2 regions of the Agrobacterium sp. DSM 25558 genome follow, and region 1 is predicted to be linked to the other one. Evidence: riboswitches for the same ligand, from Rfam matches in the RefSeq annotation. Region 1 holds a riboswitch; the other holds the start of a gene.

Region 1 (5,162 bases):
GGAAGATCTGGCCGAACTTGCGATACTGGCCTCTAAGGAAATCAAGCGTTTCGGTATCACGCCAAAGATCGCTCTGGTCAGCCATTCGAATTTCGGTTCGCGCGATTCGGAGAGCGCCCGCAAGATGCGCCGTGCGCTTCAGATCGTGCGTGGTGCCGCACCGGAACTGGAAATCGATGGCGAAATGCAGGGTGGCTCTGCCCTGTCTGAAATCCTGCGCAAGCGCGCCATGCCCAACAGCGCCTTGTCGGGCGAAGCCAATCTTCTGGTGTTCCCGAACCTCGATTCGGCCAACATCACGCTCGGCGTTGTCCGCACCATGACCGAAGGCCTGCATGTCGGCCCAATCCTGCTCGGCTCGGCCCTGCCCGTCCACATCCTGTCACCAACGGTGACATCGCGTGGCGTGGTCAACATGGCAGCCCTTGCAACGGTTCAGGCTTCACACCCTTCGGTGTAAGGCCGGGTTAACGTAATTTTGAACTGGCCCTTGCCGCTTTGCGGCACGGGCTTATGTTATCCTGAACGCATAGACATGCTTCGCATCCCGCGGACGATGATCAACAGGATATGACCTGCATGATGGCAGGGCAGGAAACGGACGGACCATTGATCCCGCGCCGCCGCCGTTTGATCGGCACATTTATCACTCTCATGCTGGCAGCGCCCCTGTCGGCGCAGGCCAGTGCCGTCTGTGACGGGCTGCGCCAGCAGCTCACCCAGCCAACCCGCATGATCGGCAACACCGCCGAGGTGCGGCGATACGCCAATGCGCTAGCGCAACAGAATATTCTCATTCGCCGGATCAAGAACGATATGCGCGGCTACGGCTGCTCCTCGGGCAGCGTCATCGTCTATGGCAATCCCAATGCTGAGCTCTGCGGCGAAATCGGCGATGCGCTGGTTCAGGCTGAATCCGATCGCGACATGATTTCGGAAGATCGAGACCGCATGCTGGCCTCGCAGCGCGATGATAATGCACAGGACAACCACGAACGCATCATGGCGGCACTGGATGCGCAAGGTTGCTTCGATGAGCAACCACCATCCTTCACCTCGACTGACCCATCGCAAGATCAGAATATGGGCGGGACGGCGGATCCCTTCGATAACCCAGACAATCAGGACTACCGCCCCTCGCCCGATATGCCCATGCAAGGTGGCCTCAGAACTCTCTGCGTGAGAACCTGCGACGGCGCGTTCTTCCCGATTTCCTCGAATGCTACGCCGCTGGATTTCCGCGCTCAGGCCGCTCAATGCGAGCGCATGTGCCCTGGCACCCAGACCGAACTGTTCTACCATTCGCTTGAAGGCCAGGAAAGTTCGGACATGGTATCCGCCAAAACCGGCCAACCCTACGCCTCCATGCCAACAGCCTTTGCCTACCGCAACAGCCCAAGCACCAGCCGCCCGCCATCCTGCAGCTGCAACATGGCCGCCTATCACGACGAGATGAAAAAGCAGGAAGATCAGGCAAAAGCACCACAATCCACCCCGTCACAGGACATGTCGAGCATCACGACTATTACGTCACCGAAGAGTGACACAATACCGAAACCCGCAGACATCAAGCCTGCGGAGCCGAAACCGGTGGAGAAGGCAGAGCCTGTTCCTGAGCGGGATTACGATCCCAACAATAGCAAGGTCCGCATCGTCGGCCCGCAGTTCCTGCCCGCCGAAACGAGCCGCATCGATCTGAAAAATCCGGCTTTGAAGGGCGCACAGCCGCAGCAACAGTAGAACATCGTCCGTAAGGGTGAGGCGGTTTTACGGGAATGCACACTCCTACCTCTCCTCATCCCTGTGCTTATCACAGGGATCCAGCTAACGCGCGTCTGCGCGGCGAAAGACCCTGTTCAACCCAAGGACTTGGGCTGACTGGATTCCTGTGACAAGCACAGGAATGAGGCGGCCATGACATCAGAAACACCGCAGAATATCTTACCGTGTACCCCAACGATCCCGAAACACGAGCTCTTCCAACGGCAGCCTCTGCCGCCATCCTTTGACCGCTAGTTCCGGTTCGCCATAGAGCATATCGACCTTGCCGACGCACAGCCACGCAACGATCTCGATGTACTCGGGAATGGCGAGGATATCCCGGATATCGGTGTCGTGGAAAATGCTGACCCACCCGACGCCGATGCCTTCGGCCCTCGCCGCCAGCCACAGATTCTGTATGGCGCAGACGGTGGAGTAGACATCCATGCGCGGATTGTGGGTTCGCCCCAGCACCACATCGCCGCCCCGCGTCGGGTCGCAGGTCACGCAGATCGATAGCGGTGCCTTGCGGATGCCTTCGAGTTTCAGGCTGCGGTAAAGAACCTGCTGGTCCTCCCCGAACATGTCCGCCGCCTCCGCATTGGCGCGGGAAAATGCCTCCCACGCGCCCTGCCTCACAGCTTCATCGGTCACGAGTGTAAAATTCCATGGCTGCATGAAGCCGACAGACGGCGCCGCATGGGCAGCCCTCAGAAGCTTTTCTACCAGCGCATCGGACAAGGGCTCGGCCAGAAACTGGTCCCGCACGTCGCGGCGGGTTTCGATGGCGCGGTAGACGGCGCTCTTATGGTCGTCAGAAAATTCATGCGCTGGCACAAGCCCACGCTGTAGGTCATCAGGTCGCATCGTCAATCCCCAACAATGCCGAGGCCGGAGACGTGTGCGCCCAGCATCTCGAAAAACCTTGCGCTGTCCATGCGGTCGGTCCATTGCATCAGGCCGGTCTTCTGACTTGGCTTCGCTCGCATGTTGCCGCCTTCCCGATTTCTCAGTGGCCTATGGCAACACGCGTCCACCTTACAGCGTTGGGCACGTCGCGGAATTTCACCGCGTTCCCGATTCTCCCGCCGCAAGGCAGGCACCTGATACAGGCGTTATCGCGAGGCAAACGCGAAGAAGCAAGACAATCCCGTGTCATTTGCCAATTGATACCGGAACCCTCCACCCCGTTACCGCATTCTCCCTGCACAATGGAGGACACATGATGGACAATTATGCCGAACTTCGCCAACGCATCGGACAGGATCTCGATACGCTGAAGAAAACCGAGAACCCAAAATCCATTTTTGAAATCGCAGAAGACTACATGTTGGGCGACCCGGCCCTGAAGCGACAGCTCGTAGAAGACATCATCAAGGAAGAGGCCGACAAGCGAAGCATTGAAATCCATTGATCCAGACCAGATATCTGACCATACTTATTCAATGAAAAGATGCGGGTGATACCATCGCTGTGAATGCCACCGTCGCTATTGCGATTCTTATCGTGCTCGCCATCGTCGCGGGTATGGCATTGGCTACGCGTCATCGTGACAAAATCATCATCAAGATCGCATCGGCTGCTCTGCCCAAAGAAGATGACAAAACACCGCTGGATCGCCATTGGGCAGACATTCATCGTGATCACGCCGAGCCCAACGCCCTCTCCCTAATTCAGTCGAATGTCGGCGCTTTTGCCGCAAGGGTCGGCTCAGCGCGAGCGGCTGGGCGTAGTCTCGACCTCATGTACTACATGTGGAATGCTGATCTGACCGGCCAGCTCGTCATGCGTGAGGTGATAGCGGCTGCCGACCGCGGCGTACGAGTGCGCTTGCTGCTGGATGATCTTGGCGTGTCCATCTCCGACCGTGCCTTCCATGCCATAGATAGCCATCCCGATATCGAACTGCGCCTGTTCAACCCTACCAAGGCGCGTGAGAACGTCTTCAGGCGCGGCATAGAGATGGTGTTCCGGTTTCGCAGCGTGAACCGGCGTATGCACAACAAGGCGTGGATCGCGGATGGCCGGGTTCTGATCGTCGGCGGGCGCAACGTCGGCGACGCCTATTTCGACGCTGCGGAACAGGCGAATTTCCGGGATTTCGATGTCATCGCCTACGGTCAATGTGTGGCGGAAGCTGAGGAGATTTTCGACGATTACTGGAACAGCGCCGTCGCCGTTCCCGTCAAGTCGCTGCTGTCTCGCAGGCCCAGCAAGCTTACAAAACTTCGCCGCCGTATGGACTTTCTGGCCTCCGGCGAAGCGGCACGGCCCTATCTCGAGCAGGTGGAAAGCCAGCATTACTCTGGCCAATTCCTGATGTCGGACAATCTTCACTGGGTCGAAAGCGCCCAAGTGGTAGCAGATCCACCGGAAAAGGCGGCAGGAAAGCGCAGGAGCGGTCATAATTTTCTGATGGAAACCCTGCTTCCCATCATGGAAGACGCAAAGCGACAGCTCAAGATCACCTCGCCCTACTTCATTCCTGGCCAGAAAGGCGTCGAAACGCTTTCGCGTTTGTCTGCGGAGGGCGTATCCGTCAACGTCCTCACGAATTCCCTGGCCGCGACCGATGTGGCCGCAGTTCACGCCGGGTACTCGCGTTATCGCAGACCGTTGCTGGTCAATAATGTGAAGATTCATGAGTTGCGCTCGCTTGCAGACCAGCACAAATCCTTCTCGCTGAGAGGCTCAGGCCAAGCGAGCCTGCACACCAAGGCCTTCACACGAGATGGGGAAATTGGTTTTATCGGTTCGCTGAACTTCGATCCGCGCTCCATGTCGTTGAACACAGAGATGGGCGTCCTGTTTTCATCGCCTGGCCTCGTCACAGCGATGGACGACATCTTTGCGGACGAAATCAGCCGACAAATGAGTTTCGAACTGACGCTGAACGAGCGGCGGCGTTTGGTATGGACAGGGTTGGTGAAAGGCGAACCACGCCATTATACACACGAACCCTATGCCAGCTTTAGTCGCCGTGCACTGGTAATCGCGATGGGATTGCTGCCTCTGGAATCGCAGCTTTGATGTTTTTGCAGAAAAAGCGACTGCTGAACTGATCCAATCGGCTGCTCACGCATTTCAGAAAGAGTTGAAATGCAGGAGAAGCCCATGTTTATCGCCCCGCCAGAGCCGACCGCCAGCCGCAAGATTGCGGAAATGTATCGCGGTGCCAAGGACACTTACGGATATCTCCCGAATATGTATCTTGCATTCGGCCACCGCCCCGAGGTGATGGAAAGCTGGAGCGCGCTTCTCGTCAGCCTGCGCGGCAATATCGAGCCTAGACGTTATGAACTGGTAACGCTTGCTGCAGCGCGCGAACTTCGCTCGTCCTACTGCATGCTGGCCCATGGCGCTGTGCTGGTGCGGGACGGCGTATCTGGTAACGAACTGGA
Region 2 (5,162 bases), on a different contig from region 1:
GCAGGTGAGAAACACGGCGGCGGAAAGCGTTCGAACAAAGCTCATTTTGTCGTCCTGTATGTTGATAAGGTCTCATCACGTGGCGGCCGATAGCGGATGTGGCAGATGTCGCCATCCTCCTGCTCCACATCCACCTCGACACCGAAGACATCACCGATCAGATCGACGGTGAACACGGTGGATGGCTTGCCAAGGGCAACGAGTTTGCCGCCTTTCATGACGGCGACACGGTCGCAGAACATGGCCGCGTGGTTGAGATCGTGAAGGGCAGCGGCAACAGTCAGTCGCTGTTTGCGCACAAGGTGCAGAAGCGCGATCTGGTGGCCGATATCGAGATGGTTCGTCGGCTCGTCCAGAAGCAGAATGTCAGGCTTTTGCGCAAGCGCCCGGGCGATATGCAGGCGCTGCCGCTCCCCGCCCGACAGCGTATGCCACATGCGCTTGGCGAGATGATCGGCATCAACATCCCGCAGCGCCTGATCCACGATGGCATCGTCCTGCGCCGACCATGGCGACAAGGCCCCAAGATGCGGAGTGCGGCCAAGTTCCACAGCCTGACGCGCGTTGCTCCGCTCCTGCGTTTCCGCCTGTTGTTCCACGAATGCAATATGTCGCGCGACGTCGCGCCTGTTCAGGCTCTGCATTGCCTTGCCATCGAGACTGACTTCGCCCGAGCCCACTTTTCTGAGACCGCACAGAAGGGACATAAGGCTTGTCTTGCCGGAACCATTCGGCCCGACAATACCGAGAAACTCGCCCGGCTTGATTTCGAGGCTGACATTCTTGACGATGTCGACGCCACCGGCAGACCAGCACAGATCTTTAGCGACAAGTATCATATCGCCCTCCTGCGCTGGCTAAGAATGAGCGCAAAGGCGGGTGCGCCGAACAAGGCGGTAATGACGCCAATGGGCAGAACCTGCCCGGCGATAATGGTGCGCGACAGGATGTCGGCAGCGATCATGAACATTGCACCCGTCAGCGCAGCGACGGGCAGCAAACGACCATGGCGGATGCCCACGATCATGCGCGCCGCATGGGGAATGACGAGGCCGATAAAGCCGATCGAGCCGACGATGCTGACCATGATACCGGTCATCAGCGCGGATACGCCAGTGAGGACGACGTAAACGCGACGCACCGGTACGCCGAGAGACCCGGCTGATTGCGCGCCGAACGTGAACGCATCCAGTGCGCGCGCATGCCAGAGACAGACAGCAAAGCCGATGATGGTAACCGGCAGAGCCAGCCACACATCCGGCCAGCGCACTCCTGACAAATTGCCGAGCAGCCAGAACATGATGCCACGCGCCTGCTCTGCATTGGCCGCCTTGGTGACGATGAAAGACGTGACCGCATTGAACAACTGTGAGCCCGCGACGCCAGCCAGAATGATCGCACTGTTTCCGCGACCTGCGCGCAGGGCAAGCAGACTGACCAAGGCAAATGCCACAAGCGCACCCAGAAATGCACCGAGTGGCATGGTCAGCATGCCGGCACCGAACCCCAGAATCGCAACACTAACCGCCCCGGTGGATGCACCCGCCGAAATGCCGAGAATGTAAGGATCAGCCAATGGATTGCGCAGCAGCGCCTGAAGGACGACGCCTGACAACGCCAGTGCGGCACCGCAACAGGCAGCGACCACCGCCCGGCTGAGGCGGTAATTCCAGATGATGCCTTCATCGATGGCATCCAGCGGATAACCCGCATGGAACACACGGTTTGCCACCGTCTTGGCGACGACATCCATGGGAATGGATGTCTCGCCGATTGCCGCTCCAAACCAGAGCGCCAGGGCCAGACACCCGGCCGCCAGCAAAGCGGCACGGGTGAAAATGAAACAAGCACGCATGGCTACTTGGAAAGCCCGAGCTGGACGACGGCGTCGGCCAGAACTTCAATGCCTTCGATGGTGCGGATCGTCGGGTTCATGGCCTGCGCATCCATGGCAACGACGTGGCCCTGTTTAACAGCAGGCATGAGGCTTGTGACCGGGTCTTCCTTGAGGAACTTTTCCTTGACGACAACGTCGTCTGCCGGAAAGCGCCGACGATCCATCTTACCCGCCACAATCAAAGTCGGTTCGGACTTGGCGATGGTTTCCCAACCGACCGTTGGCCATTCCTCGTCGCTGTCGATGACATTCTTGATGCCGAGCGCCGACATGATGTAGCCGGGTGCGCCGTTCTTGCCAGCAACATAGGGATCGATATCAAGCTCTGCACTGGAGAACCAGAAGACGGCAGACAGCTTTCCATCCGCAGACGCGATCTTCTTGCGCGCCACGTCCTCACGGGTTTTGAGATCGGCAACCAGCTTTTCACCCTTGTCCTGAACGTTGAATATTTGCGCGAGTTCAGTGATTTCCTGATAGATCAGATCCATCGTGAACACGGAATGACGCACGCCATCGCCACCACCGGTATTGTCCTTGCCGGTGCAATCGGCGGGCGAGGTGTAAACGGGGATGTTCAGCTCTTCGAACTGCTCCGGCTTGGCAACGATGCCTTCGGGGCCGACATGCCACTGAAACTGCGCCGTGACGAGATCAGGCTTGGTGGCCAGAACACTTTCGAAACTGGGGTCGTTATCGGCAAGGCGCTTGACCTTGGCATTGGCGTCTTCATATCCCTTGATGACGGGGCCAATCCATACGGCGGTGCCAACAACCTTGTCGGCGAGACCAAGCAGATACAAAATTTCCGTGGTGCTCTGGCCAAGCGATGCGGTGCGCTGCGGCGCATGCGGATAGGTTACGTCCCGACCACAATTCTTGATCGTCAGAGGATAGGTTGTTTCAGCCGCTTGCGCTGAAAGCATCGATGCGCCCATTGTCGCGACAACAAAAGCCGCAGCACACATCGTCTTTTTGAAATGGAATGTCATTGTTTCGATAGTCCCCGATCGTCATGGGCGGCACAAAGGCAGCCTTGTATGAACATGTTTAGACCTTCAGTCCGCAACACGCAGCACTGGGACGATCTGAAACCGGGACATGGCAGATGGAATAAGGCGCTGAGGTGCGCAAGATGCAATCACGACGTCTCCTGCTCCGGGCATCCCCGCCCGTGAATTGGAATGAACTTATGACGGCAGGTCTCCTGGCTCACGGATTTGCGTCTTCACCCACCTTCCCGCAATATCGATTCGCAGTGGCATGACGCTTGTAAAAGCGCCAAAGGGTTGGACAATCCGTTTACAGTTGCGGGGGCAGCTGCGGCATTAAACCCGAAGGCTCGCACCGCATTCCCTATTATTCCTTGCGATCACTCGCTCGAAACCGTCACAACCAGATAGACGTATTGGAAACGAGTCGTCAAGCATTGCTTTTGTAATGTTATTACATTTTATCGCAAGCTCTAAATTGGCGTCGCTGGCAGTCACAACGAAAAATGGCCGGGAAGTTTTTCCCCGGCCATTCCGAAATCGACTTTTCGATAGATTTTTAAGGCAGCGTGTAGGCGATGACGTAATCACCAGGCTTGGTGCCGACCGAACCATGTCCGCCCGCAACCATCACCACATATTGTTTGCCATTGTCCATGGCATAGGTCATCGGCGTTGCCTGACCGCCAGCAGGAAGACGTGCTTCCCAAAGCTGTTTTCCGGATGTCAGGTCATAGGCGCGCAGATAATTATCGACCGCAGCCCCCAGGAACGCAACGCCACCCTTGGTGATCATCGGTCCGCCGATACCGGGAACACCCACTTTGAACGGCAGCGGCAGCGGCGTCATGTCATAGACGGTGCCGTTCTTGTGTTTGTAGGCGACATCACCGGTGCGCAGATCAGCACCTGCGACATAGCCCCATGGCGGAGCCTGGCAAGGAACACCCAATGGCCCCAAGAATGGCCCCATAAAGACACCATAGGGCGCACCATCATTCCGGTTCAGGCCTTGCTCGCTGCCCTTTTCATCCTGACCGCGTGGCGGAATCTGAGAGCGCGGAACGAGCTGCGACGTGAAGGCCAGATAGGTCGGCATGCCGAACATGACCTGGCGCTCTGGATCAACAGCCACGCTGCCCCAGTTGAATGTGCCGAAATTGCCGGGATAAATCAGAGACCCATTCAGCGACGGCGGCGTGTAGCGGCCCTCATAATTTAGCTGATGGAACTTGATGCGGCAGGCCAGCTGGTCGAACATGGAGACGCCCCACATGTTCTTTTCAACCAGCGGATCAGGCTTGAACGACAAAGCGGATGTCGGCTGCGTCGGCGCGCTGAAATCTTCCGGGATCGCGCCACCGGGAGCCTTTTCTTCCGTGACGGCCAGGATCGGCTCGCCACTGCGACGGTCCAGAACGTAGATATCACCCTGCTTGGTTGGCCCAACCAGTGCCGGAACCGTCTGACCGTCCTTCTTGGTAATGTCGAGCAACACAGGCTGCGCCGGAACATCCATGTCCCAGAGGTCGTGATGCACGAACTGGCGTACCCACTTGTCCTGCCCAGTGTTTACATCCAGTGCGACGATGGACGATGAATATTTCTCGACATTCTCGCTCCGACCCATACCGAGTTGGTCCGGAACCTGATTTCCCAAAGGAATGTAGACAAGCCCAAGCGCTTCATCGACGCTGAATACCGACCAGCTGTTGGGAGAGTTGGTCGTATAGGTCTGACCCGATTGAAGCGGTTGGGTCTGGGTAGGGTTTCCCGAATCCCAATTCCAGATCAAAGCACCAGTGGCAACATCAAACGCACGGATGACGCCGGACTGTTCCTGCGTCGAGTAGTTATCGTTGACGGCACCGCCGATGATGATCTTGTTGCCCGCAATGGCGGGCGGGGATGTTGAGTAGTAATAACCAGCCGGATTGTGCTCCATGCCGGTCGTCAGGCGAAGAGTGCCCTTATCGGCAAATGTCGTGCAGACCTGACCGGTCGCAGCGTCGAGTGCGATGAGACGGGCATCCGAGGTCGGCAGATAAACGCGGGCTGCACAGAAGGAACCGCTTTCAGCGGCCGGATCGGCATAATATGTCACGCCGCGGCAGGTCTGGTGCTGGCGGTCCGGGTTCATTCCGGCGTTAGGATCGTATTTCCACTTTTCCTTGCCGGTCGCAGCATCCACTGCGATGGCCCAATTGTGTGGTGTGCAGAGGTAAAGCGAATTGTCGACTTTTAAGGGAGTCACCTGATAGGTCGTCTCGCCC

What was found. A riboswitch is a leader RNA that binds a small molecule or an ion and turns the genes downstream of it on or off. The one in region 1 is predicted to bind cobalamin.
Region 2: another riboswitch for cobalamin. It lies ahead of DSM25558_RS16830 (ABC transporter substrate-binding protein); the one in region 1 lies ahead of bluB (5,6-dimethylbenzimidazole synthase).

What each region holds. Positions count from the first base shown of each region.
Region 1 covers NZ_FMUD01000001.1:27,862-33,023, reverse strand. Annotated here, with positions in the region: gene DSM25558_RS00185 (NADP-dependent malic enzyme) at 1-460, shown strand, start outside; gene DSM25558_RS00180 (DUF2865 domain-containing protein) at 580-1,740, shown strand; gene bluB (5,6-dimethylbenzimidazole synthase) at 1,942-2,628, opposite strand; cobalamin riboswitch at 2,702-2,883, opposite strand; gene DSM25558_RS00170 (hypothetical protein) at 2,984-3,175, shown strand; gene DSM25558_RS00165 (phospholipase D family protein) at 3,289-4,791, shown strand; gene DSM25558_RS00160 (carboxymuconolactone decarboxylase family protein) at 4,876-5,162, shown strand, end outside.
Region 2 covers NZ_FMUD01000019.1:77,178-82,339, forward strand. Annotated here, with positions in the region: gene DSM25558_RS16815 (pseudoazurin) at 1-45, opposite strand, end outside; gene DSM25558_RS16820 (ABC transporter ATP-binding protein) at 42-839, opposite strand; gene DSM25558_RS16825 (FecCD family ABC transporter permease) at 836-1,855, opposite strand; gene DSM25558_RS16830 (ABC transporter substrate-binding protein) at 1,858-2,889, opposite strand; cobalamin riboswitch at 3,077-3,303, opposite strand; gene DSM25558_RS16835 (glucose/quinate/shikimate family membrane-bound PQQ-dependent dehydrogenase) at 3,449-5,162, opposite strand, start outside.